Regions from separate parts of the Mesorhizobium sp. WSM4830 genome, predicted to be linked through region 3. Evidence: predicted binding sites of a transcription regulator. Region 3 holds the regulator's gene; each other region holds the start of a gene.
What was found. Region 3 encodes LexA, which represses DNA repair genes until DNA is damaged. Its sites were predicted from a motif close to TGTTCNNNNTGTGTTCNG; they were not measured.
Positions count from the first base shown of each region.

Region 1: the regulator LexA is predicted to act here: its motif matches at 2,258-2,275, upstream of AC0L2Y_RS30155 (helicase-related protein).
Region 2: the regulator LexA is predicted to act here: its motif matches at 3,074-3,091, upstream of AC0L2Y_RS01480 (PA0069 family radical SAM protein).
Region 4: the regulator LexA is predicted to act here: its motif matches at 2,937-2,954, upstream of parE (DNA topoisomerase IV subunit B).

Region 1 covers NZ_JBVVQI010000037.1:27,654-33,060, reverse strand. The annotation lists gene AC0L2Y_RS30165 (FAD-dependent oxidoreductase) at 1-1,070, opposite strand, end outside; gene AC0L2Y_RS30160 (TetR/AcrR family transcriptional regulator) at 1,155-1,739, shown strand; gene AC0L2Y_RS30155 (helicase-related protein) at 2,442-5,407, shown strand, end outside.
Region 2 covers NZ_JBVVQI010000001.1:283,279-288,685, reverse strand. The annotation lists gene AC0L2Y_RS01500 (4-(cytidine 5'-diphospho)-2-C-methyl-D-erythritol kinase) at 1-791, shown strand, start outside; gene moaB (molybdenum cofactor biosynthesis protein B) at 778-1,320, shown strand; gene AC0L2Y_RS01490 (phytanoyl-CoA dioxygenase family protein) at 1,352-2,326, opposite strand; gene AC0L2Y_RS01485 (glycosyltransferase) at 2,511-3,014, opposite strand; gene AC0L2Y_RS01480 (PA0069 family radical SAM protein) at 3,166-4,320, shown strand; gene AC0L2Y_RS01475 (ribonuclease HII) at 4,487-5,182, shown strand; gene AC0L2Y_RS01470 (F0F1 ATP synthase subunit B) at 5,386-5,407, opposite strand, start outside.
Region 3 covers NZ_JBVVQI010000005.1:201,477-206,883, reverse strand. The annotation lists gene AC0L2Y_RS09685 (ComEC/Rec2 family competence protein) at 1-2,291, shown strand, start outside; gene lexA (transcriptional repressor LexA) at 2,285-3,019, opposite strand; gene kynU (kynureninase) at 3,467-4,714, shown strand; gene AC0L2Y_RS09670 (alpha/beta hydrolase) at 4,807-5,407, shown strand, end outside.
Region 4 covers NZ_JBVVQI010000033.1:34,260-39,666, forward strand. The annotation lists gene AC0L2Y_RS29190 (FUSC family protein) at 1-772, opposite strand, end outside; gene parE (DNA topoisomerase IV subunit B) at 815-2,866, opposite strand; gene AC0L2Y_RS29200 (GGDEF domain-containing protein) at 3,138-4,307, shown strand; gene gcvP (aminomethyl-transferring glycine dehydrogenase) at 4,377-5,407, opposite strand, start outside.

The DNA of each region.
Region 1 (5,407 bases), on a different contig from region 3:
AACCGCTTCACCGGACTGCGGGTAAGCGCCATGCCGGTCATCATACCAGCCAGGTCAAGCACCTCCTGGGCCGCCGGGCGTCGCAGTGTTTCATAGAGTTCGAGCTCCGCTTCCGGGCGCATGCCGTTCACCACGTCGCCAAGCAACTGACCAAGCACGACCGCGTCGACGATGCCGGTATTCATGCCTTGCCCTCCCGCCGGGCTGTGTACGTGCGCGGCATCGCCCATCAGGAACAACCGGTCCTTGCGGTATGACCGGACCAGGCGGTGATGCACGCGAAAACGCGAGCTCCATTTCAGGTCGAGCACCCGGCCTCGTTTGCCGGTCGGTCCGCGGCTGTCCAGCAGCGGCTGTATGTCTGCGACCGCGGGTTTTTCCGGCGCGTCGTCCATTGTCGCGACGACGCGGTACGATCCGTCCGGAAGCGGCGCCACCACCACCAGCCCGGCTGGCGCAAAGAACAGCGACACCTCGGTTGGCCCAACCGGCCAGTCGAGACGAACGTCGGCGAGAACGAACGACGCCTCATAGGCCGCGCCGTCGAACTCGATGCCGGCCGAGCTGCGCACCAGGCTGTGCATGCCGTCGCCGCCAACGACGTAGCGTGCCGATATGATCTTCTCGCGGCCGTTCTCGACCACCGTCACGCACGCACCGTCAGTGTCCTGAACCACGGCCTTGGCCTCGACCATGCGGTGGATCACGCCGCCCAGGGCGGCAATCCGCTCGGCGAACACCTGCTCGGTGAGATTCTGAGGCAGCATCATCAGATAGGGATGCCTCGACGGAAGCCTTCCGAAATCGAGCTTGAGCAGTGCCCGGTTGCGGTCGCGGATGGCGAAATTCTGCAGCTTCAGGGCAAGTTCGCTCAGCCGCTGCGTGACGCCCAGCGGCTCCAGCGCTTCCAGCGTCTGAGCGTGGATGACGCCAGCCCGCGAGGTCTGAAGGCCCTCCCCAAGCCTGTCGATCAGAACATGGTCGACCCCGGCCTGGTGCAGCACGATGGACAGCGCCAAGCCGGTCGGGCCGGCGCCAACAATCAGGACGTCCGTTGTATCGGGCAACATTTTCTCTCTCCATTTTGTCAACATTTGTTGACTTTTTAGCCGAAGCCATTGCATTTGTCAACGGTCGTTGGCATATGCATTTTCATGGCCGAGAATCAGTCGAAGAAACCCAGCAAGTCGGATCGCACCCGGGCTCAGATTCTTGAGGCCGCGAGGCTCCTGTTCGCCGAACGCGGCTATGACGGCGCCTCGATCCGTGACGTCGCGGCCCATGCTTCGATCGATCCGGCCATGGTGATTCGCTATTTCCGCAGCAAGGACGAGTTGTTTGCCAGGGCGGCGGTCGTCGATCTGAAATTGCCCGCACTACGGGTGATCGACCGAACCGACATCGGCAAGACACTGATCAGGCGATTTCTCGAAATCTGGGAAGATCCGACCAACGGTACCGGCATGGCAATTCTGCTGCGTTCGGCGACGTCGAACGAATTTGCCGCCGAAAAGGTGCGCGACGTATTTGCCAACCAGGTGAGGCCCCTGGTTGCGGCGGTCGCTGATCCCGCCGATGCGGGCCGGCGGGCCGGGCTCATTTCCAGCCAGTTGCTGGGATTGGCGATGTGCCGGTACCTGCTGCGGCTCCCGCCGGTCGTCGCCCTGTCTCACGACGAAATCATCCAGAACGTTGGCCCCGCATTGCAGCGCTATGCCGTCGGAGCGGACGTATCCTGAACAAGCCGTTCGGCATGGTTGGCCGAGTTCTGAGCCTCACGCACTAAGCGCGTCGACCCGATGGCCATGATGCCGCGTGTGCCGAACCAGTACACAAAGGTTAACGGCCGCTGCGCAACCTGTGCAAAAACCGCCCGGCAGCATGTGGATTCTCGGTGGAAAAGCTGTTCACAACACAACATGTTGCAGTGAACAAACCAAGAATCTTCGGCTATCTCTGATTCGTCGCCGATTCGTTCCGGCTTTGAGCGGAACGTTAACGGCGAGAGCTGAAAACACCCTCGAAATGATTAAGGCGCATTAGGAAACATCAATAATTTCATAATGTTGCGCGAAGCAGGTTGGCCGGCCACGATCATTCACCGGCAAAGGTTAACCGTGGTGCTGGCTTGGATGCCGCCTGCATGAATCGGGCCAGTTTCCGGGATTCAGCATGTGGTGAGATTCGCCGGCAGAAAGCCCAGATGTAGCCGTGAACAAAACCTGAATCAGCGCGAGTCAGTGATTCGTCGCTGATTCGTTCCAGACTCGTTCCAACTGTTAATCGGGAACAGATTTTTGGCTTTGAAGCTACCAATCGGCCCGCCCTCGGCACATTCCGCTTTCGCTTCGCGCCCGAAATCCCTATGTGTCGCCTGTCATACGCGGCCAATATGGGCGCGCTCCCGACAATGCGAGGCAGAGAGCCTTATTTCCAGGCCGATGAACATCCATCCGAAACACACTGAACCGCTGATCCTGTCGGGTCGAGACGTGACGGCCGTGCTCGGCCCGACCAACACCGGCAAGACCCATCTCGCCATCGAACGCATGGTGGCGCATGAAAGCGGCGTCATCGGCCTGCCGCTCAGGCTGCTTGCCCGCGAGGTCTATACGCGCGTCTGCGAGAAGGTCGGCGCCCATAAGGTTGCGCTCATCACCGGCGAGGAAAAGATCCAGCCGGCTGGCGCGAAATACTCGGTCTGCACCGTGGAAGCGATGCCGCGAGAGACCGACGCCGCCTTCGTTGCCATCGACGAGGTCCAGCTCGCCGGCGATCTCGAACGCGGCCACATCTTCACCGATCGCATCCTGCATCTGCGCGGCCGCCAGGAGACGCTGCTGCTGGGTGCGGCCACCATGCACGGCATCCTGCAGCGCCTGCTGCGGGGCGTGTCGGTGGTGACCCGGCCACGGCTATCGCACCTTGCCTATGCCGGCTCGAAGAAGCTGACCCGCCTGCCGCGGCGCACCGCGATCGTCGCTTTCTCGGCCGACGAGGTCTATGCCATCGCCGAGCTGATCCGCCGCCAGCAGGGCGGTGCCGCCGTCGTGCTCGGCGCACTCAGCCCGCGCACCCGCAACGCCCAGGTGGCGCTGTTCCAGTCGGGAGACGTCGACTACCTCGTCGCCACCGACGCCATCGGCATGGGCCTCAACCTCGACCTCGAACACGTCGCCTTCGCCCAGAACCGTAAATTCGACGGCTACCAGTACCGCAACCTGACGGCGGCCGAGCTCGGCCAGATTGCCGGCCGCGCCGGCCGGCATCTGCGCGACGGCACCTTCGGCGTCACCGGCCAGGTCGATCCGCTGGATGAGGAACTGGTCAAGAAGATCGAGGCGCATGATTTCGACCCGGTGAAAGTGCTGCAGTGGCGCACCGCGCATTTCGATTTCGCCAACCTCGATGCGCTGAAGCGCTCGATTGAGACCAACGCCCCGGTCGAAGGTCTGACGCGCGCACTGCCGGCAGTAGACGCGCAGGCGCTCGAGCATCTGTCGCGCGACGAGGACGTCCGGGCACTCACCACCGATGCCAGACGCGTGGCGCTGCTGTGGGAAGCCTGCGCGCTGCCCGACTACAGGAAGATCGCGCCGGCCCAGCACGCCGACTTGATCGCCTCCATCTACATGGACCTTGCCAGGCACGGCCATGTCGACGAGAACTACATGGCCGAGCAGGTGCGCCGTGCCGATACCACCGAAGGCGACATCGACACGCTATCGCACAGGATTGCCCAGATCCGCACATGGACCTTCGTTTCAAACCGGCCCGGCTGGCTGGCCGATCGGGCACACTGGCAGGAAAAGACGCGCGAAATCGAAGACAGATTGTCGGATGCGCTGCATGAGCGGTTGACGAAACGTTTTGTAGACCGCAGGACTTCCGTCCTCATGCGGCGCCTTAGAGAAAACACGATGCCTGAAGCCGAAATCAGCCCAACCGGAACTGTCCTCGTCGAAGGCCATCACGTCGGCGAGTTGCAGGGTTTCCGCTTCACCGCCGACCAGAGCGCCGGCGGCGAGGACGCCAAGGCAGTGCGGGCGGCGGCGCAGAAGGCGCTTGCCGCCGAGTTCGAGGCGCGGGCCGAGCGCTTCGGCGCCTCTGCCAATGGCGACATTGCGCTGGGTTCGGATGGCACGCTGCGCTGGATCGGCGCCCCGATCGGCACGCTGGTTGCCGGCGAAGACGCTTTGAAGCCGCGTCTCGTTCTGCTCGCCGACGAGCAACTCACCGGCCCGGCCCGCGACAAGGTTGCGGCGCGCGCCGAGCGCTTCGTCAATTTCCAGATCGAATCCCTGCTGAAGCCGCTGGTCGATCTCAAGAATGCCGAGCAGATCACCGGCATCGGCCGCGGCATCGCTTTCCAGCTTGTCGAGCATTTCGGCCTCATCAACCGTCGCGACATTGCCGACGAGATGAAGTCGCTCGACCAGGAAGGCCGCGCGGCACTTCGCCGTCTCGGCGTGCGCTTCGGCGCCTACCATGTCTTCGTGCCGGCGTTGATCAAACCGGCGCCGGCCGGGCTGATAACGCTGCTGTGGGCGCTGAGAAACGACGGCAAGGACAAGCCCGGCTTCGGCGATGTCGTTCACGCACTGGCCTCCGGCCGCACCTCGGTGGTCATCGATCCGACCTTCGACAAGACCTTTTACAAGCTTGCCGGCTACCGCAATCTTGGCCGGCGTGCCGTACGCGTCGATATTCTCGAACGGCTGGCCGACCTGATCCGGCCGGCGACCAACTGGAAGCCGGGCCTCGGGCCTCGCCCTGACGGCGCCTATGACGGTCAGTCCTTCATGGTGACGCCGCCGATGATGTCGATCCTCGGCGCCACCGCCGACGACATGGAAGAAATCCTGAAGGGACTCGGCTATCGCGCCGATGCCAAACCGGCAGCCGAGGTCAAGGCGCGGCTCGAAGCCCAGGACAATGCCGCGCGTGAAGCTGCCGCTGCAAAGCAGGCGGCGGAAGAGGCTGCGCGAGTCGAGCAGGCGAGGATAGCGGAAGCATCTGCCGCGGCAGAGCCGCAGGCGGAGGTTTCCGAACCAGTGTCGGATGCGACCCCAGTTGCGGAGGCTGCAGCCGAAGCGGCGGCAGAGCCTGTCGCGGAAGCTCCAGCCCCAGAAGCTGCGGCAGAAGTCACGCAAGAGACCCGGCCCGCCGCCGAGCCGACTGCTGAAGCGCCTGCGGAACCAGCGGCTGAGCCAAGGGCGGAACTTGGGGCGGAAACTGAGGCTGCGGCACCGGCAGAGCCGCCGGTTTTCGAAACTGCGGAAGCATCGCCGGCCGAACCTGCAGCAACGGCGGAAGCCGTCGCCGGCGAAGCTGCTCCAGAAGCCGAGGAGCCAAAACCCATCCTGTTGTGGCGGCAGGCTCGTTTCGACCAGCGCCCACGTCATCG
Region 2 (5,407 bases), on a different contig from region 3:
TGTTCACGCGCTTTGGCGACCGCATCGAGACGGAACTTGCCGACAGCGATGGGTTTTCGGTGTCCGGCAAATACGCCTCCGCAGTGCCGGCCGACGACGGCAATCTGGTCGTGAAAGCGCGCGACGCGCTACGGCGCGAGGCCGGTCTCCAGCACGCGCCGGCTGTCGCCATCAGGCTCGAAAAGAACCTGCCGGTCGCGTCCGGCGTCGGCGGTGGATCGAGCGACGCGGCGGCGGTGCTGCGCGCCCTGGTCCAGACCTGGGGACTTGATGTCGGCGATGCCGAACTGGCGCGGATCGGCCTGTCGCTCGGCGCCGACGTGCCGATGTGCCTCGCCGCCAGGCCGCTGATCGCCCGTGGCATCGGTGACGAGCTGACGCTCGTGCCGGGTTTCCCGGCGCTGGGTCTGGTGCTCGTCAATCCCGGCACTGCCGTCTCGACGGCCGACGTGTTCGAGGCGCTTGGCCGCCGCGACAATGCGGGGCTGCCGCCGCTGCCGCGCAACCTAGACTTCCACGGCATCCGCGACTGGCTGGAGATCACCCGCAACGATCTCGAGCCTGCGGCGCGAGCAATCCAGCCCGCCATTGGCAAGGCGCTTTCCGTGCTGAACAAGGCCGGAGCCGGTTTTGCCAGGATGTCGGGTTCCGGCGCCACCTGCTTCGGCCTGTTCGAGACCGGCAATGTGGCCAAGCGCGCGGCCGCCGATATCCGCGGCCGCCATCCTGACTGGTTTGTCGCAGCGACGCGAAGCGTGACATCGGAGGCTGATGCCCATGGCCAGGATTGACGAGAGCCGCCCCTTCGTTCCCGTGCGCATCGCGGTACTGACCGTTTCCGATACGCGCAGCCTCGCCGATGACAAATCCGGGCAGACGCTGGCCGACCGCATTGCCGAGGCCGGCCATGTCCTGGCCGCCCGCGACATCGTCACCGACGATCGCGACAAGATCCGCGACAAGGTCCTGGGTTGGTCGAGGGACGAAGCGATCGATGTCGTCATCACCACCGGCGGCACCGGCTTCACCGGCCGCGACGTGACGCCGGAAGCGCTGGAACCTATCTTCGAAAAGCGCATGGACGGCTTTTCCGAAGTGTTCCACCGCATCTCCTACGACAAGATCGGCACTTCGACGATCCAGAGCCGGGCAACCGGCGGCGTCGTCAACGCCACCTTCGTCTTCGTGCTGCCGGGCTCGCCCGGCGCCTGCAAGGACGCATGGGACGGCATCTTGAAGCCGCAGCTCGACTACCGGCACATGCCCTGCAACTTCGTCGAGATCATGCCGCGCCTGGACGAACATTTGCGGCGCGGCTGAGGCGAGCCAAGGGGTCAGCCGGCTGATCCCTTCAGCGAATGACCGGCTCGCCGTGAAAACGCCGGCGCGACGGCGGCGAGACACCGAAGCCGACTTCCATCATCAGCCGCGGCGTGCGCGTCGGCACGGTGCCCATATGGAATCCGAACGGGTCTTCGACAAAGCCGAGGCCGGCCTGCCCGGTCAGCGTGACCGGGCTCTGCTCGCCATAGACGCCCAGCACCTCTTCCGCCGAATGGCCGACCAGAAGCGTCAGCTGGTGCTTCAGGATACGGCGGTTGTGGGAGCCGCGGACGTAGACATGCGGCCCGGTGTCGGCGTCGACCGGCACCAGGTAGAAAAAGAACTTCAGCATGCGCCAGTCGTCGAGGTCGAAATGGTATTTGCCGAGCGAGGCCATGTTCTTGTCGGCGTCCGAGACGCCACCGGTCGGAAAGCTCCACCAGACGCTGGTGGTGATCAGCTTGGCCTGGCTGCCGAGATAGTGCGCCGCGATATCGAGAAGCAGCGGATCGCGCTGCACGGCGACCGCAGCGTTGCAGTCGAGGACCCGCTCGAAATAATGGCCGCTGAGCAGCGGGCGGCCGAAATGCTTTTCGGCATCGGCGTGTTTTTCGGGGAGGAATTCCAGCCGGCGGTCGAAATTGCCGAAGCATGGCGTGCGCTCGGCGAAGCGGCCAATCTCCTCATGGATGGCGGCTGGCAGCATCAGGCCCGAATAGAGCCCCTCCGTCCTCAGCGCGCCGACGACGGCATCGCGATCGACGCCGGCGAACATCGTTTCACCGACATTGCGCGCCGGCCGAACGGGCTTTGCGCCGCGCCAGTGCAGCCGCCGCGCCGGCATGGTTCGCGCCAGCATGAACATCGGCAGCCATGCCGGATTCTCGCGAAGGTCGGACAGATAGGTCGGGATGCGGGCAGCGATGCGGCGCAGCGTACCGCCGTTGCGTGCGATCGCCTCGAGGCTTGCAGCGCCGGACTTGTCAGGGCTTGAAAGGGTCATCGGGGTCCTCAAAATATCGAGGGAACAGCATCGACGTTAGTCGTCGTCACCGCTCCGGCACACCCCAAACCCATTCGCCCGTGTCGCTGGGAATGGTAACTCCCGGGCAGATTTTGTGCAATGCACAATAAACGGCGACCCGCCGGAAAATTTGCTTGAGCCCCTGAACCGTCACGGTAAGCCGTCACTTCCGCGGAGCGACCCAGATCTCGGCCTGGAGCCTCCTGGTCGCCAGGCCGCGGGCGATCGCTTCGGCGCTGCGGGCGTTCTTCGACAGCGCCGCGGCCTGACGCTTGCTGATCACCAAGCCTTCGGCGAGAGCGCGATTTCCGGCAAAGACGCGCGACAGGAACGGCGCGCGGCTGCCGCGTGCCCGCGAAAACCGCGCCGCCATGGTTTGCCTTGCGGTATGGGCGACGACCTCATCGATCCAGCCCTCCCCCAGCCGCGCGCCCGGTTCCAGCAAAAGCAGCCAGTCACCCTTGGCCTGCCTGATGCCGGCGGCGATGCCGCCGCTGACATAGTGGCAGCCGGCGTGTTCGGCGACGCGGTGCGTCTGATCGGTCGAGCCGGTGTCGCAGACGAGAACGTCGCGCACCACGCCCTCGACGGCGCCACCGATCAGCGAGGCGAGCGTGCGGGCAAGGCCCTCCTCGTCATTCAGGGTTTCGATCAGGACGCTGAGCATGTCTAGCCGAATAGCGGAAAGCGGTGGGCAGCGCCAGTTTTTGCGGCGCACCGCGAGAAAGTTCTTGCTTTGTTCTCATCGATACGATAGGAATACATTCATGAGCAGAGCGATTCGACAGCGGGCGGACAGTCCCTGGGAAAGGGCCAAAATGGAACAGATCGTGCGTGCCGACATTGCCGCCTTCGGTGCCGGCAGGGCCGAGATGGCGAATGCGATGATCGAGCAGAGCGGCATGCGCGTCCGTCCGGAACGCAATCGCGGCAGGTCGGCGGGCATCAATCCGTCCGGCCGGTTCGAGCCGGTCAGCCGGCATGTGTTCGACGATGGCTGGAATTCGCTGGAGGAGCTGCCGCCGTTCAAGACCGAGGTACAGGTCGAGAAGCCGCGCACCATCATCACGCGCAACGAATCGCCCGACATCTCCTTCGACCGCTCGATCAATCCCTATCGCGGCTGCGAACATGGCTGCGTCTATTGTTTCGCGCGGCCGACGCACAGCTTCATGGGCCTGTCGCCGGGGCTGGATTTCGAATCGAAGCTGTTTGCCAAGCCGGATGCGGCGCGGCTGCTCGACAAGGAATTGTCCAGGGATAATTACCAGCCGCGCACCATCGCCATCGGCACCAACACCGACCCGTACCAGCCGATCGAGAAACAATACCGGATCATGCGCGAAATCCTCGAAGTGCTGGAGGCGCGCGGGCACCCGGTCGGCATCGTCACCAAGTCGGCGCTGGTGACACGTGACATCGACATTCTGTCACGCATGGCGGAACGCGGGCTGGCCAAGGTGGCATTGTCGGTGACGACGCTCGACCGCATGCTGGCGCGCACCATGGAGCCACGCGCGTCGACGCCGACCAAGCGGCTGGAGGCGATCAGGCAGCTTTCGGACGCCGGCATTCCGGCCTCGGTGATGGTCGCGCCGATCATCCCCGGACTGACCGACCCGGAAATGGAGCGCATCCTCGATTCGGCGCAGGCAGCGGGCGCGCGTGAAGCCGGCTATGTGCTGCTGCGCCTGCCGCTGGAGGTCGCGCCGATCTTCAAGGACTGGCTGCTGCGCCACTATCCCGACCGCTATCGCCACGTCATGTCGCTGATCCGTTCGATGCGCGACGGCAAGGACTACGATTCGGAATGGGGCAAGCGCATGAAAGGCTCCGGCCCGTATGCCTGGCAGATCGGCCGGCGCTTCGAGATCGCCGCCAAACGGCTCGGCCTCAATGCCGAGCGGCGCTCGCTCAGGACCGACCAGTTCGTCCCGGCTGCCAAGGCAACAGAGCAGCTGATGTTGCTGTGACAAAGCGTCTCGCGCCAGCCGCTCGAAGCGGCCGGCAACAGGCGAAAAATCCCGTCCGGCCTGTCCTGTCCCCGGGCTTGCAGACGGTAGCCCCTCCTGGTCCGGTGCCCCGCCCGACCCGGAGGGACTTGCGGAGAATCGGAGCCGATGCGAACCTCGCCGCACCATGGCTCGCCCGCGTTCCGATTCTCCGCTTCTCTTCGAAATCGTCGAGAGACCCGACTTCTCGTTCGAGACGAAGGCGATGGCCGAAGGCCTTTGGCCAGTGGCGGGGATGGACGAGGCCGGCCGTGGCCCGCTCGCCGGGCCGGTGGTGGCGGCAGCGGTGGTGCTCGATCCCGCCAACATCCCCGACGGCCTCGACGATTCCAAGCGGCTAACGCATTTGCAGCGCGAGGCGCTGTTCCTGAAAATCCTCGGCTCCGCACTCGCCGTATCGATGGCCTCGGTCAGCGCCGAAGGCATTGATGCCTCCAACATCCTCAAGGCCAGCCTGGAGGCGATGCGCCGTGCCGTGGCCGGCCTGTCGATCCGGCCGAAGCTGGCGCTGGCCGACGGCCGCGACGTGCCGCCCGGCCTGCCCTGCGAGGGCAAAGCCCTGATCAAGGGCGACCAGCGCTCGCAGTCGATCGCCGCAGCCTCGATCGTCGCCAAGGTGTTGCGCGACCGCATGATGTGCGGCTGCGGCAGCCATCATGCGCGTTACGGCTTCGAACTGCATATGGGCTACGCCACTGTGCGCCATCGGACGGCGATCGATCTGCACGGGCCAGTGGCACGGCTACACCGCGCCTCCTTCGCGCCGTTCCGGTTCGGCGGCACCGAGGTGGTTGAGGAGGAGGGCCTTTCGGGCCTGGATTGAGCGATCCGGCTGCTTGGATTGAGCGATTCGGCTAGCTGTAATCTCCCCCCTCGAGGGGGAGATGTCGCCGAAGGCGACAGAGGGGGTCGGTACGTCCTGGCGCGACGCTATTTGGCACGAAAGAGAAGGTTGGCGCTTCACGCGCGCCGACCCCCTCTGGCCTGCCGGCCATCTCCCCCTCAAGGGGGGAGATTACGCTCCGTTCAGTTCAGCTTCGACTTCAAA
Region 3 (5,407 bases):
CGGCCGAACCCATCGTGCGCCTGCCCAGGCGTTTGCGCCTCCCGTCACCGTCCCGCATCCGCAACAGCGTAACCTTGGCAGCCGGCCTGGAACTCGACCGTGGCGTCGCCTTCCTGCTGGTGCCGGTGTTCCTCGCATGCGGGGTGGTCGTATATTTCGCGCTGGCGGTGGAGCCGCCCTTTCCACAGCCGATCGCAATCGTGCTCCTCGCGGCCCTTTGTGCCGTCGTCTCGCGGTCATGGCCCAGGACGCGCCTGTGTTTCATGGTGGCGTTACTCTGCGCGCTTGGCGTACTTGCCGCCAAGTTCGAGACCTGGCGTGTCGGAACGCATATGCTCGGTTCCGAAATCTCGACGCGGCTGACGGGTCGCGTTGTATCGTACGAGCCCATGGCGAGCGGCCGCATCAGGCTGACGATCGATGTGATCTCAACCGCCAGGCCGACACTGCGCTACATGCCGGAACGGGTCCGCGTTTCGGCGATGAAGATACCGGCTGAGCTCACCGCCGGTTCCGAGATCACCGGCTATGTGCGGCTGCTGCCGCCGACCGGCCCGGTGCGGCCCGACAGCTATGATTTCTCCTTCGACAGCTATTTCGCCGGTATCGGCGGCAGCGGCTTTTTTCTCGGCAATCCGAAAGTCGTGCCGTCGGGCAGCATGCCGCTTGCCGCGCAGCTTTCTTCCGCGATCGAAGACGCGCGCGAATCCATCGCCGACCATATCCGCAGCCGCATCGGCGGCGCCGAGGGCGAGATTGCCGCTGCGCTGATCGTCGGCGTGCGCGCCGGCATTCCCGAGGAGATCAACGAAGCGATGCGGCGTACAGGCATCTATCACATCATCTCTATCTCGGGGCTGCATATGGCGTTGGTCGCCGGCACCATCATGGCGCTGCTACGCGGCGCCTTTGCGCTGTTTCCCGATTTCTCATCGCGACGGCCGGTCAAGAAATATGCCGCGGCCGCCGCGCTTTTTTCGATTGCGGCCTACCTCGTCTTTTCCGGCATTGTGGTAGCGGCCGAACGCAGCTTCATCATGCTGGCGGTGATGCTTATCGCCGTGCTGTTCGACCGGGCCGCGCTCACCATGCGCAACCTGGCGATCTCGGCCATCGCGGTCATCCTGGTGTCGCCGCACGAGGTGGTCGGTCCGAGTTTCCAGATGTCCTTCGCCGCGACGGCGGCCCTTGTCGGCGCCTATGCAGGCTGGTCCGATTACCGCGCCGGCAGGGCCGCCACGCCGCCGCTGCGGCGGTCGCCGCTACGCTTTGCCACGCGAAAGGTCCTGCTGGGCATGGGCGGCCTAGCGATGACCTCGATCATTGCAGGGAGCGCCACGGCGCTTTTCGCCATATGGCACTTCCAGCGCGTGGCGCCGCTCAGCCTGTTCGCCAATCTGGCCATCATGCCCATCGTCTCACTGGTCGTCATGCCCTTCGCCGTTCTCAGCGCGCTGGCGATGCCGTTCGGTGCGGATGGGCCGTTCCTCTATGTGATGGGCAAGGGGCTAACGGCGATGATCGCCCTGTCCGGGTGGATCTCCGAGCGCTCGCCGATCGATGCGGTCGGGCTGATTTCGCTGAGATCCGTCCTTCTGGTGACGATCGCCCTCGTCATTGCCAGCATGGCGACGACCTGGTTGCGGCTCGCGGCACTTCCTTTTGCGCTCGCCGGCTTGCTGACGACAACGCAGACGCGCGTACCCGATGTATTGATCTCGGAGGACGCACGGCTGGTCGCGCTGCCGATTGGGAGCGGTGAACTCGCGATCAACCGGGCACGCCCGAATGAGTTCACCATCGACAACTGGAAACGCGCGCTCACATCAGAGGCTATCGTCGCGCCGGAAACACCTGGAAAGAACGACCCGCAATTCGACATTGCCGATCCGGCCGAACTACCGCCGGGCATGCCGTTCATTTGCACGGACGGCCTCTGCCTTGCCAGGCATCCATCCGGCGCGATCATCGCGCAAGCCAAGGACCGCAATACTGCGCGGCCAGCCTGCGCCTTTGCCAGTTTGATCGTCATCGACGACGCCACCGCCCATAACCCCTGCTACTACGACCGGCTGGTCCTCGTCGTCACCAAACGGCAACTGGCGCGCGCGGGAAGTGCCGCCGTCTATTTCGATCCACAAGCGGCAACACGCGCCGAAATCCGTTTCGCAGTCGAAAAATCATACCGGCCCTGGCACGTGCAGCGGAAATTTTCACGCGCGGCGCGGGGCCTGCCGCCATACCGCAGGGCCGACAAACCCAAAGCCGGCGCCAAGGGCGGAGCTCAGTAGCGGCGGATCAGTCCGACGAGCTTGCCTTGCACCTTGACCCTGTCTGGTCCGAAGATGCGCGTCTCGTAGGCCGGATTGGCGGCTTCCAGGGCGATCGAAGCGCCCTTGCGGCGGAACCGCTTCAGCGTCGCTTCCTCCTCGTCGACCAGTGCCACCACGATCTCACCGGGGCTCGCCGTATCGGCATTGCGGATGATCACCGTGTCGCCGTCGAAAATGCCAGCCTCGATCATCGAATCGCCTTTGACCTCGAGCGCATAATGCTCGCCGCCCATGATCATATCCGGCGGCACCGAAATCGAATGCGTCTGGTGCTGGATGGCGTCGATCGGCACACCGGCGGCGATGCGGCCCATCACCGGGATCGAAACGGCGGCGACGACATCGTCGTCATTTCCGGCCGCAGGGACGCGCGACGATGTCGGCTTGCCTTGCCGCGGACCGCCTTGCCCAAGACTGCCCTGGATGACACTCGGCGAGAACTTGCGTGCCGCATTGAGGCCGGGGGCGATCGAGTCAGGCAGGCGCAGCACCTCCAGCGCACGGGCCCGGTTGGGCAAACGGCGAATGAAGCCGCGCTCCTCCAGTGCCGTAATAAGCCGGTGGATTCCCGATTTGGAAGCCAGGTCGAGCGCTTCCTTCATCTCGTCGAAGGAAGGCGGGATACCGCTTTCCTTCAATCTTTCGTGGATGAACATAAGCAGTTCGTGTTGTTTGCGTGTCAGCATAGCGACCCCCAACAGAATCAGAAAAACAAACCCAGAACAAACACTATCTGTTCCAGTTGTGTTCCGCAACTGTTTAAAGTTTAATGAATGCGTTAAGGCTCGGGAAACAAACGACGTCCCCTAACCGGGGTACCGCACTTTCACCGTCGCGAGCCTCATCGCCTTGATTCTGCTTTCGTTTGCGCCCTTCTGGCTTCCCGGAAGGCCACATTGGCATCGGCCGTCGGTCGGCAAATGGCACGGAAGTGAACCCTATCGAGTGTGCGGTTTGGTCAATGCACCGTGAACGAAACGAACTCAAAACGCCAACCTCGGGTTAGGTCCTGGTTTCCATCGCCTGGTCAGGCTGCTTCTCGCCGGTGGAGTCTTGCTGCGCGCAACCAGGTAATGGAAGAACAGTCGATGCGTGTCCGGCGTTGCGTTGGATCTTGGGGGAGCAGGCAAATCATGACAGGAATTCCCGATCTCGTGGCCGTAAAGGCGATGGATGCCGCGGATCCGCTGCGCGCGATGCGCGACCGCTTTGTGTTGCCGCAAGGAGTGATCTATCTCGACGGCAATTCGCTAGGAGCTGCTTCACGTGCCGCTTTCGATGAATTGCGCAAGGCCGCGACCGAAGAATGGTCGCATGATCTTATCCGCGCCTGGAACGTGGCCGGCTGGTTCAACATGCCGCTCGAACTCGGCGACCAGCTCGGGCGCCTGATTGGCGCCGCGGCCGGCCAGACGGTGGTCTGCGACACGACGTCGGTCAACATCTACAAGCTGCTGCACGCCGCCATGGCTATGCGACCGGAGCGGCAGGTCATCGTCGCCGAGGGCGATAGCTTTCCGACGGACCTCTACATGGCTGAGGGTGTGGTTTCGACGCGAAAAGATACGCTGCTGCGCCTCTCGGGGGTCGACGCGCCGAGCATCGAGGAGCTGATCGACGCACGCACCGCCGTGGTGCTGGTCAACCACGTCAACTACAAGTCGGGCGAACTGCGCGACATGCCGGCGCTGACGCGCAGGGCCCAGGAAGCCGGGGCGATGATCGTCTGGGATCTCTGCCACACCGCCGGTGCGATGCCAGTCGAGCTCGACAAGGCAAAAGCCGATTTTGCCGTTGGCTGCACTTACAAATATCTGAATGGCGGACCGGGCGCGCCTGCCTTCATCTATGCGGCTGAGCGGCATCTTGCCGACATCCAGCAGCCGCTCACCGGCTGGTGGGGCCATGCACGGCCCTTCGCCTTCGAGCCAGGCTATGCGGCCGGCACCGGCATCCGCCGGTTTCTGTGCGGCACCCAGCCGATCCTGTCGATGCGCACGCTGAAGGGCGCGCTCGACATCTGGAACGATGTCGACATGACGGCGGTGCGCAAGAAGAGCATTGCGCTGGCCGATCTGTTCATCGAGCTTGTCGAGGCAAAGTGCGGCACTTACGGGCTCACGCTCGAAAGCACGCGCGACGGGGAAAAACGCGGCAGCCAGATTTCATTCATGCATGAGCATGGCTACCAGATCATGCGCGCGCTGATCGAACGTGGCGTGATCGGCGATTTTCGCGCGCCATCGACCATGCGCTTCGGCTTCACCCCGCTCTATGTCGGCTATGCCGATGTCTGGCAGGCCGTCGAAGTGCTTGAGGACATCCTGCGCACCGGTGCGTGGAAGGATGCGCGCTTCGCCATCAAGGCGGCTGTCACTTGAGATTGATGCGAGAGCTGGAGCCGTGAGGCTGGCGACGACGCGCCGCGCGATGCTTTGCGTTGCAAGGCCATATTGCCAGGGGAGGGCGCAGGGTGTTCGAACGTCACATTGCCGATTGGGATAACGCCTATGCCAACGGCGCCAATATAGCCGGCAGCGATCGCTGGCCGGCGGCCTGGATCGAGCCAGCGCGGGTTTTCCGCGACGTGCTTTCGACCGAGGGCAGGGCGCGGCTCGACTTGGCCTATGGCGATAAACCACGCAACCGTCTCGATCTTTTCCTGCCGGCCACCAAGCCCAAGGGGCTCGTGGTGTTCGTCCATGGCGGCTACTGGATGGCATTCGACAAGAGTTTCTGGTCGCATCTTGCCGCTGGCCCTGTTGATCGCGGCTATGCGGTTGCGATGCCGTCCTACACGCTCTGTCCGCAGATACGCATTGCCGGCATCGTCAAGGAAGTCGGCGCGGCGATCGGCACAGCGGCGGCGATGGTCGCAGGGCCGCTGATGCTGACCGGACACTCGGCCGGCGGCCATCTTGTTAGCCGGATGGTTACGGCGACGACGCCGCTGGCGCCCGAAGTGGTCCGGCGCGTTCGTCGCGTGGTGTCGATCTCGGGAGTGCACGATTTGCGCCCGATCATGTGCACCGGCATGAACGAGACGCTGGCGATCGATGAGGCCGAGGCGCAGG
Region 4 (5,407 bases), on a different contig from region 3:
GCGCCGCTGACAGCGCCGACAGAAGCTGACCGATGGTACGCCGGACCGGATAGGCGCGGGTGGCGAGGCTAGGCCCCTCCAGCCTTGCGTAGGTGCGCATCTCGCCGAGCGTCTGGACATCGCCGATCAGCTTGCGGTGCAGCCCGGCAAGCTTTTCCGCATCGCCGCCGGAAAAAGCGCCGTCCGCGTAGGCCGCCAGGTCGAGAATGCTGCGTTTCAGTCTTGAGATGATGGCGTCGGCGGCCAGTTTCGGCAGGATCAGCCGGCTGGTCAGCGCAGCGCAGGCGATACCAAGCACGATTTCCGCGCAGCGCGCCACGGCGAGATCGATGACGAGGTGCGGCTGGCCGAAAGCCGGCAGGCCGATGATCATCGCGGTGTAGCCGGCAAGCGCCGCGCCATCGGCCTCCGGATTGCGTAGCAGCGACGAGACCAGCGTGCAGAAGCCGATCCAGACGGCAAGAAGTGCAACCAGCAACCACGAGTTGGCACCGAAAACAGTGGTAATGCCGATCGCCGCCAGCGCGCCGGCAAGCGTGCCGAGGAGACGATAAAACCCCTTCGCCAGCACCATGCCGGCGACCGGCTGTGCGACGATGAACACCGTCATCATCGCCCATTGCGGGTGGTCGAGCTTCAGCGCATAGGCGGCCAAAAGCGCGATGAGGCCGGCCGAAACGGTGCGCAGGGCAAAAATCCAGTCCGAGCGCGTCGGCCGCGTCAGGCCAGCGATCCGCGTGCCGATATCGTCCTTCAGCCGCGCCCAGATCAAGTGCTCGTCTCCAGCTCAGAAGGCCAAGCTAGCGGCGGGAGCTCAGATATCCAGCACTTCCGTCTCGGCGAATTCCGCGCGTTCCTGGATGAAGCGGAAGCGGGCCTCAGGTTTGGTCCCCATCAATGCGTCGACCGCATCCTTGGTCGCCGCCTCGGCGTCGATCACATCGACCCTGAGCAGCGTGCGCTTTTTCGGGTCCATGGTGGTTTCCTTGAGCTGGGCAGCCATCATTTCGCCCAGCCCTTTGAAGCGGCCGATTTCGACCTTGCCGCGCCCGGTAAATTCGGTGCGCAAAAGTTCGTCCTTGTGCGCGTCGTCGCGGGCATAGGCGACCTTGCCGCCCTGCCGGATCGAATAAAGCGGCGGCACCGCCAGATAGAGATGGCCGCCGCGGACTAGGCTTGGCATCTCCTGGTAGAAAAAGGTGATCAGCAGCGAGGCGATATGGGCGCCGTCGACGTCGGCATCGGTCATGATGATGACCCGGTCGTAACGCAGGTCCTCGTCGCGGTATCTCGAGCGCGTACCGCAGCCAAGCGCCTGGATGAGGTCGGATATCTGCTGGTTGCCGGCCAGCTTGTCGCTGCCGGCGCTGGCGACGTTGAGGATCTTGCCGCGCAGCGGCAGCACCGCCTGGCTGGCGCGGTCGCGCGCCTGCTTTGCCGAACCGCCGGCCGAATCGCCCTCGACGATGAAGAGCTCGGCACCGGCGGCAGCATTCTGCGTGCAATCGGCGAGCTTGCCGGGCAGGCGCAGCTTGCGCACCGCACTCTTGCGCGACACTTCCTTTTCCTGGCGGCGGCGCACCCGCTCGTCGGCGCGCGCGATCACCCATTCGAGCAGTTTCGACGCTTCCTGCGGATTGTCGGCCAGCCAGTGGTCGAATGGGTCGCGGATAGCGCTTTCGACGATGCGGATCGCCTCGATCGTCGCCAGCCTGTCCTTGGTCTGGCCGACGAATTCCGGTTCGCGGATGAACACCGACAGCATGCCCGCCGCCGAGATCATCACATCCTCGGATGTGACGATCGAAGCGCGCTTGTTGCCGACCAGGTCGGCATAAGCGCGCAAGCCGCGTGTCAGGACGTTGCGGAAGCCGGCCTCATGCGTGCCGCCCTCGGCGGTCGGAATGGTGTTGCAATAGGAATTTATGAAACCGTCGCCGCCGAACCAGGTCACGGCCCATTCGAGCGAGCCGTGACCGCCCTGCTTCTCGCTCTTGCCGGCGAACATTTCACGGGTCACCTGGAATTCGTCGCCGAGCGAGGCTTTCAGATAGTCCTTGAGGCCGCCCGGAAAATGGAATTCTGCCTTGGCCGGCGTCGTGTCCTTTTCCTTGATCAGCGAGGGATCGCAGGTCCAGCGGATTTCGACACCGCCGAACAGGTAGGCCTTTGACCGCGCCATGCGGTAGAGCCGCGCCGGCTCGAAAGCAGCACCCTTGCCAAAAATCTGCTCGTCTGGATGGAAGCGGATCTTCGTGCCGCGGCGGTTGTGCACCTCGCCGAGCTGCTCAAGGCCGGTCACCGGAACGCCTCGCGAGAAGCGCTGGCGATAGAGCTTGCGCCCAATCGCGACCTCGACCTCGAGATGGTCGGACAGCGCGTTGACGACGGAAACGCCGACACCGTGCAGGCCGCCGGACGTCTCGTAAACCTTGCTGTCGAACTTGCCGCCTGAATGCAGCGTCGTCATGATGAGTTCGAGCGCCGGCTTCTTGAATTTCGGGTGCGGATCGACCGGAATGCCGCGGCCATTGTCGGTAACTGACAGGTATCCGTCGGCGGACAGCTCGACATCGATGAAGGTCGCATGGCCGGCGACTGCCTCGTCCATCGAATTGTCGATGACCTCGGCAAACAGATGGTGCATCGCCTTGTCGTCGGTGCCGCCAATGTACATGCCCGGGCGCCGTCGCACCGGCTCCAGCCCCTCCAGCACCTCGATGTCGGCGGCACTGTAGCTCTCGCTGGCGTCGCGGGGCGCCGGCCGCTTCGCCGCCTGCACCAGCGGGTCGGCCGGGCGCGCGGCGGCGCGAGCCGGCTGCGGCTGCTTGTCCAATTTGGCGAAAAGGTCGTTGTTGTTGTCCATGCCGATCCTGGATTCCGATGCTGCGAATCACCACGCGATACTGCCACGCTTTTCGCGGGCAGGCGACGGAGGTTCCTGTTACGTTCGAGGATAGAGCCTCTTACTGCAAAACCATTCGGCAGCCAAGCGGCGGAAATGGGGTCGAAGTTGGAGCATCGACGTTTTGTAAACCCTGTCCGAAGGTTACGCCGGAAGATTGGCTAAAAAAGGTATTTGCGGACTGTCGCTGACCTAGAATGCAGCGGAACCCTCAAGAGGCTGTCGCTTAAACATGTTGGATTACAGTTCGCTCCTGCTCGCGGCGGCGCTGTCGGGCACGTGCCTCAGCATCACCATGTTTGCGATCTGGTTCAGCGCGCCACAGGCACGCTTTGTGCTGACGGTGGCGTGCGGCATTCTCGTGCTTGTCGCACATGTAGTGTTGTTCTGGCATTACACTAGGGATCCAAGCGCCTGGCTTTGCCAGATCGTGCTTGTGCTTCTCAGCCTCGGCTTCCTGATTATCTGCCTGTCGGCCATGCAATATCTCAGCATAGGCGACTACAGGCGCGCCATCTTGCCGACCTTGGTTGCGATGGCTGTTTGCACGGGCGCGACGTATCTCGGGTTTGATGGTGTCGGCTTTATCGTCACCTACGCCACGGTAACGGCGCTGCTCTCGCTCATCGGGGCGATGTTCTGGATTGAGGGTGGTCACGATCGCCGGATATTGCTGGTCGTCTCGTTCCTGAGCGGCGTCTGTGCCCTGTCGTTCGGACTTTGCGGCGCGGTCCTGCTGGTCAAGGGCCAATGGGTGCTCGGTGTTGCGCCCGACAATTGGGCCGAGCGGGTGAATTCCGTCGTGGCCGTCGCCTGCATGACCGGGCTCGGCGCATTGACGCTCTCCCTGCACCATTTGCAGGCGCAGATCGAATTGAAGGCCGAGACGATGACCGATCCACTGACCGGGCTGATGAACCGGCGGGCGTTGACGGCACTCTACGGCGAGCGGGTCTTCGGTCCGTTCATGTCCGTCGCCATGTTCGACCTTGACCATTTCAAGAGGACGAACGACGTATTCGGTCACCCGGTCGGCGACCAGGTTCTGCGCCGCTTTGCCGCCGTCATCAGGAAATACGCCCGGACCGGCGTCGACGCCTTCCGGTTGGGCGGAGAGGAATTCGTGCTCGTCATGTCGCGGATGACGGAAGAGAAGGCCTATGACGTTGCGAGCAAGATCAGCGTCGCCTTCGGCACGGAAGTCGTAGCCACCCAACTTGGTCCGTTGCGAAGCACAGTCAGCGGCGGCATCGGCTTTGGCGGAACAAGCGGCACCGGTCTCGACGATGTGCTGGCCGAAGCCGACGCAGCACTCTATGCGGCAAAGCGCGCCGGGCGAAATCGCGTCGTCGTCCGGGACCGGGCGAGCAAGGCCGACGGGCCGGCCTTGCGTTCTGCCTGATGAGATTTCTATCTTCTTGTTAGACCACGATCTTGTCCGAAAACCGGGTTCCGCTTTTCGGGATCTGGTCTACTCCGCCGCGCCAAGATATTCCGATAGCGGCGGACAGGAGCAGACAAGGTTGCGGTCGCCGGCGACGTTGTCGATGCGTGACACCGGCGGCCAGTATTTTGCCGCCGTATCGGCATCGCCGGCGGGGTAGGCCGCCTCCAGACGCGAATAGGGATGGGTCCACTGGCCGGCCAATGCCTCGGCGGCGGTGTGCGGCGCGTTGACCAGAGGATTGTCGGCCAACGGCCATTCGCCCTTCGCCACCTTGGCTGCCTCGCCGGCTATGGCGATCATGGCCTCGCAGAAGCGATCCAGCTCGCGCTTGGGCTCGGACTCGGTCGGCTCGACCATCAGCGTGCCGGCGACCGGGAACGACATGGTCGGCGCGTGGAAGCCATAGTCGATCAGCCGCTTGGCGATGTCGTCGACGCTGATGCCGGCGCTGTCCTTGAGCACGCGGGTGTCGAGGATGCATTCATGCGCAACGCGTCCGTTGCGCCCCTTGTAAAGCAGGGGGAAATGCTCGCCAAGCCGCGTCGCCACATAGTTGGCGGAGATGATCGCCGTCTCGGTCGCCTGCTTCAGGCCGGAAGCGCCCATCATGCGGATATACATCCAGGTGATCGGCAGGATCGAGGCGCTGCCGAACGGTGCCGCCGCCACGGCATGGGCCGAGCCTTCGGTGATGTGGCCGGGCAGATATGGCTTCAGGTGCGCCTTGACGCCAATCGGCCCGACACCGGGGCCGCCGCCGCCATGCGGGATGCAGAAAGTCTTGTGCAGGTTCATGTGGCAGACATCGGCGCCGATATCGCCGGGACGGGCGAGGCCGACCAGCGCGTTGAGATTGGCGCCGTCGAAATAGACCTGGCCGCCATGGCTGTGGACGAGGGCGCAGAGGTCGCGCGCGCCTTCCTCGAAGACGCCATGCGTCGAAGGATAGGTGAACATCAGCGCCGCGAGATTATGCGCATGCTCGGCCGCCTTGGCCTGCAGGTCGTCCATGTCGACATTGCCGTCCTCGGTGCAGCGCACGACGACGACGCTCA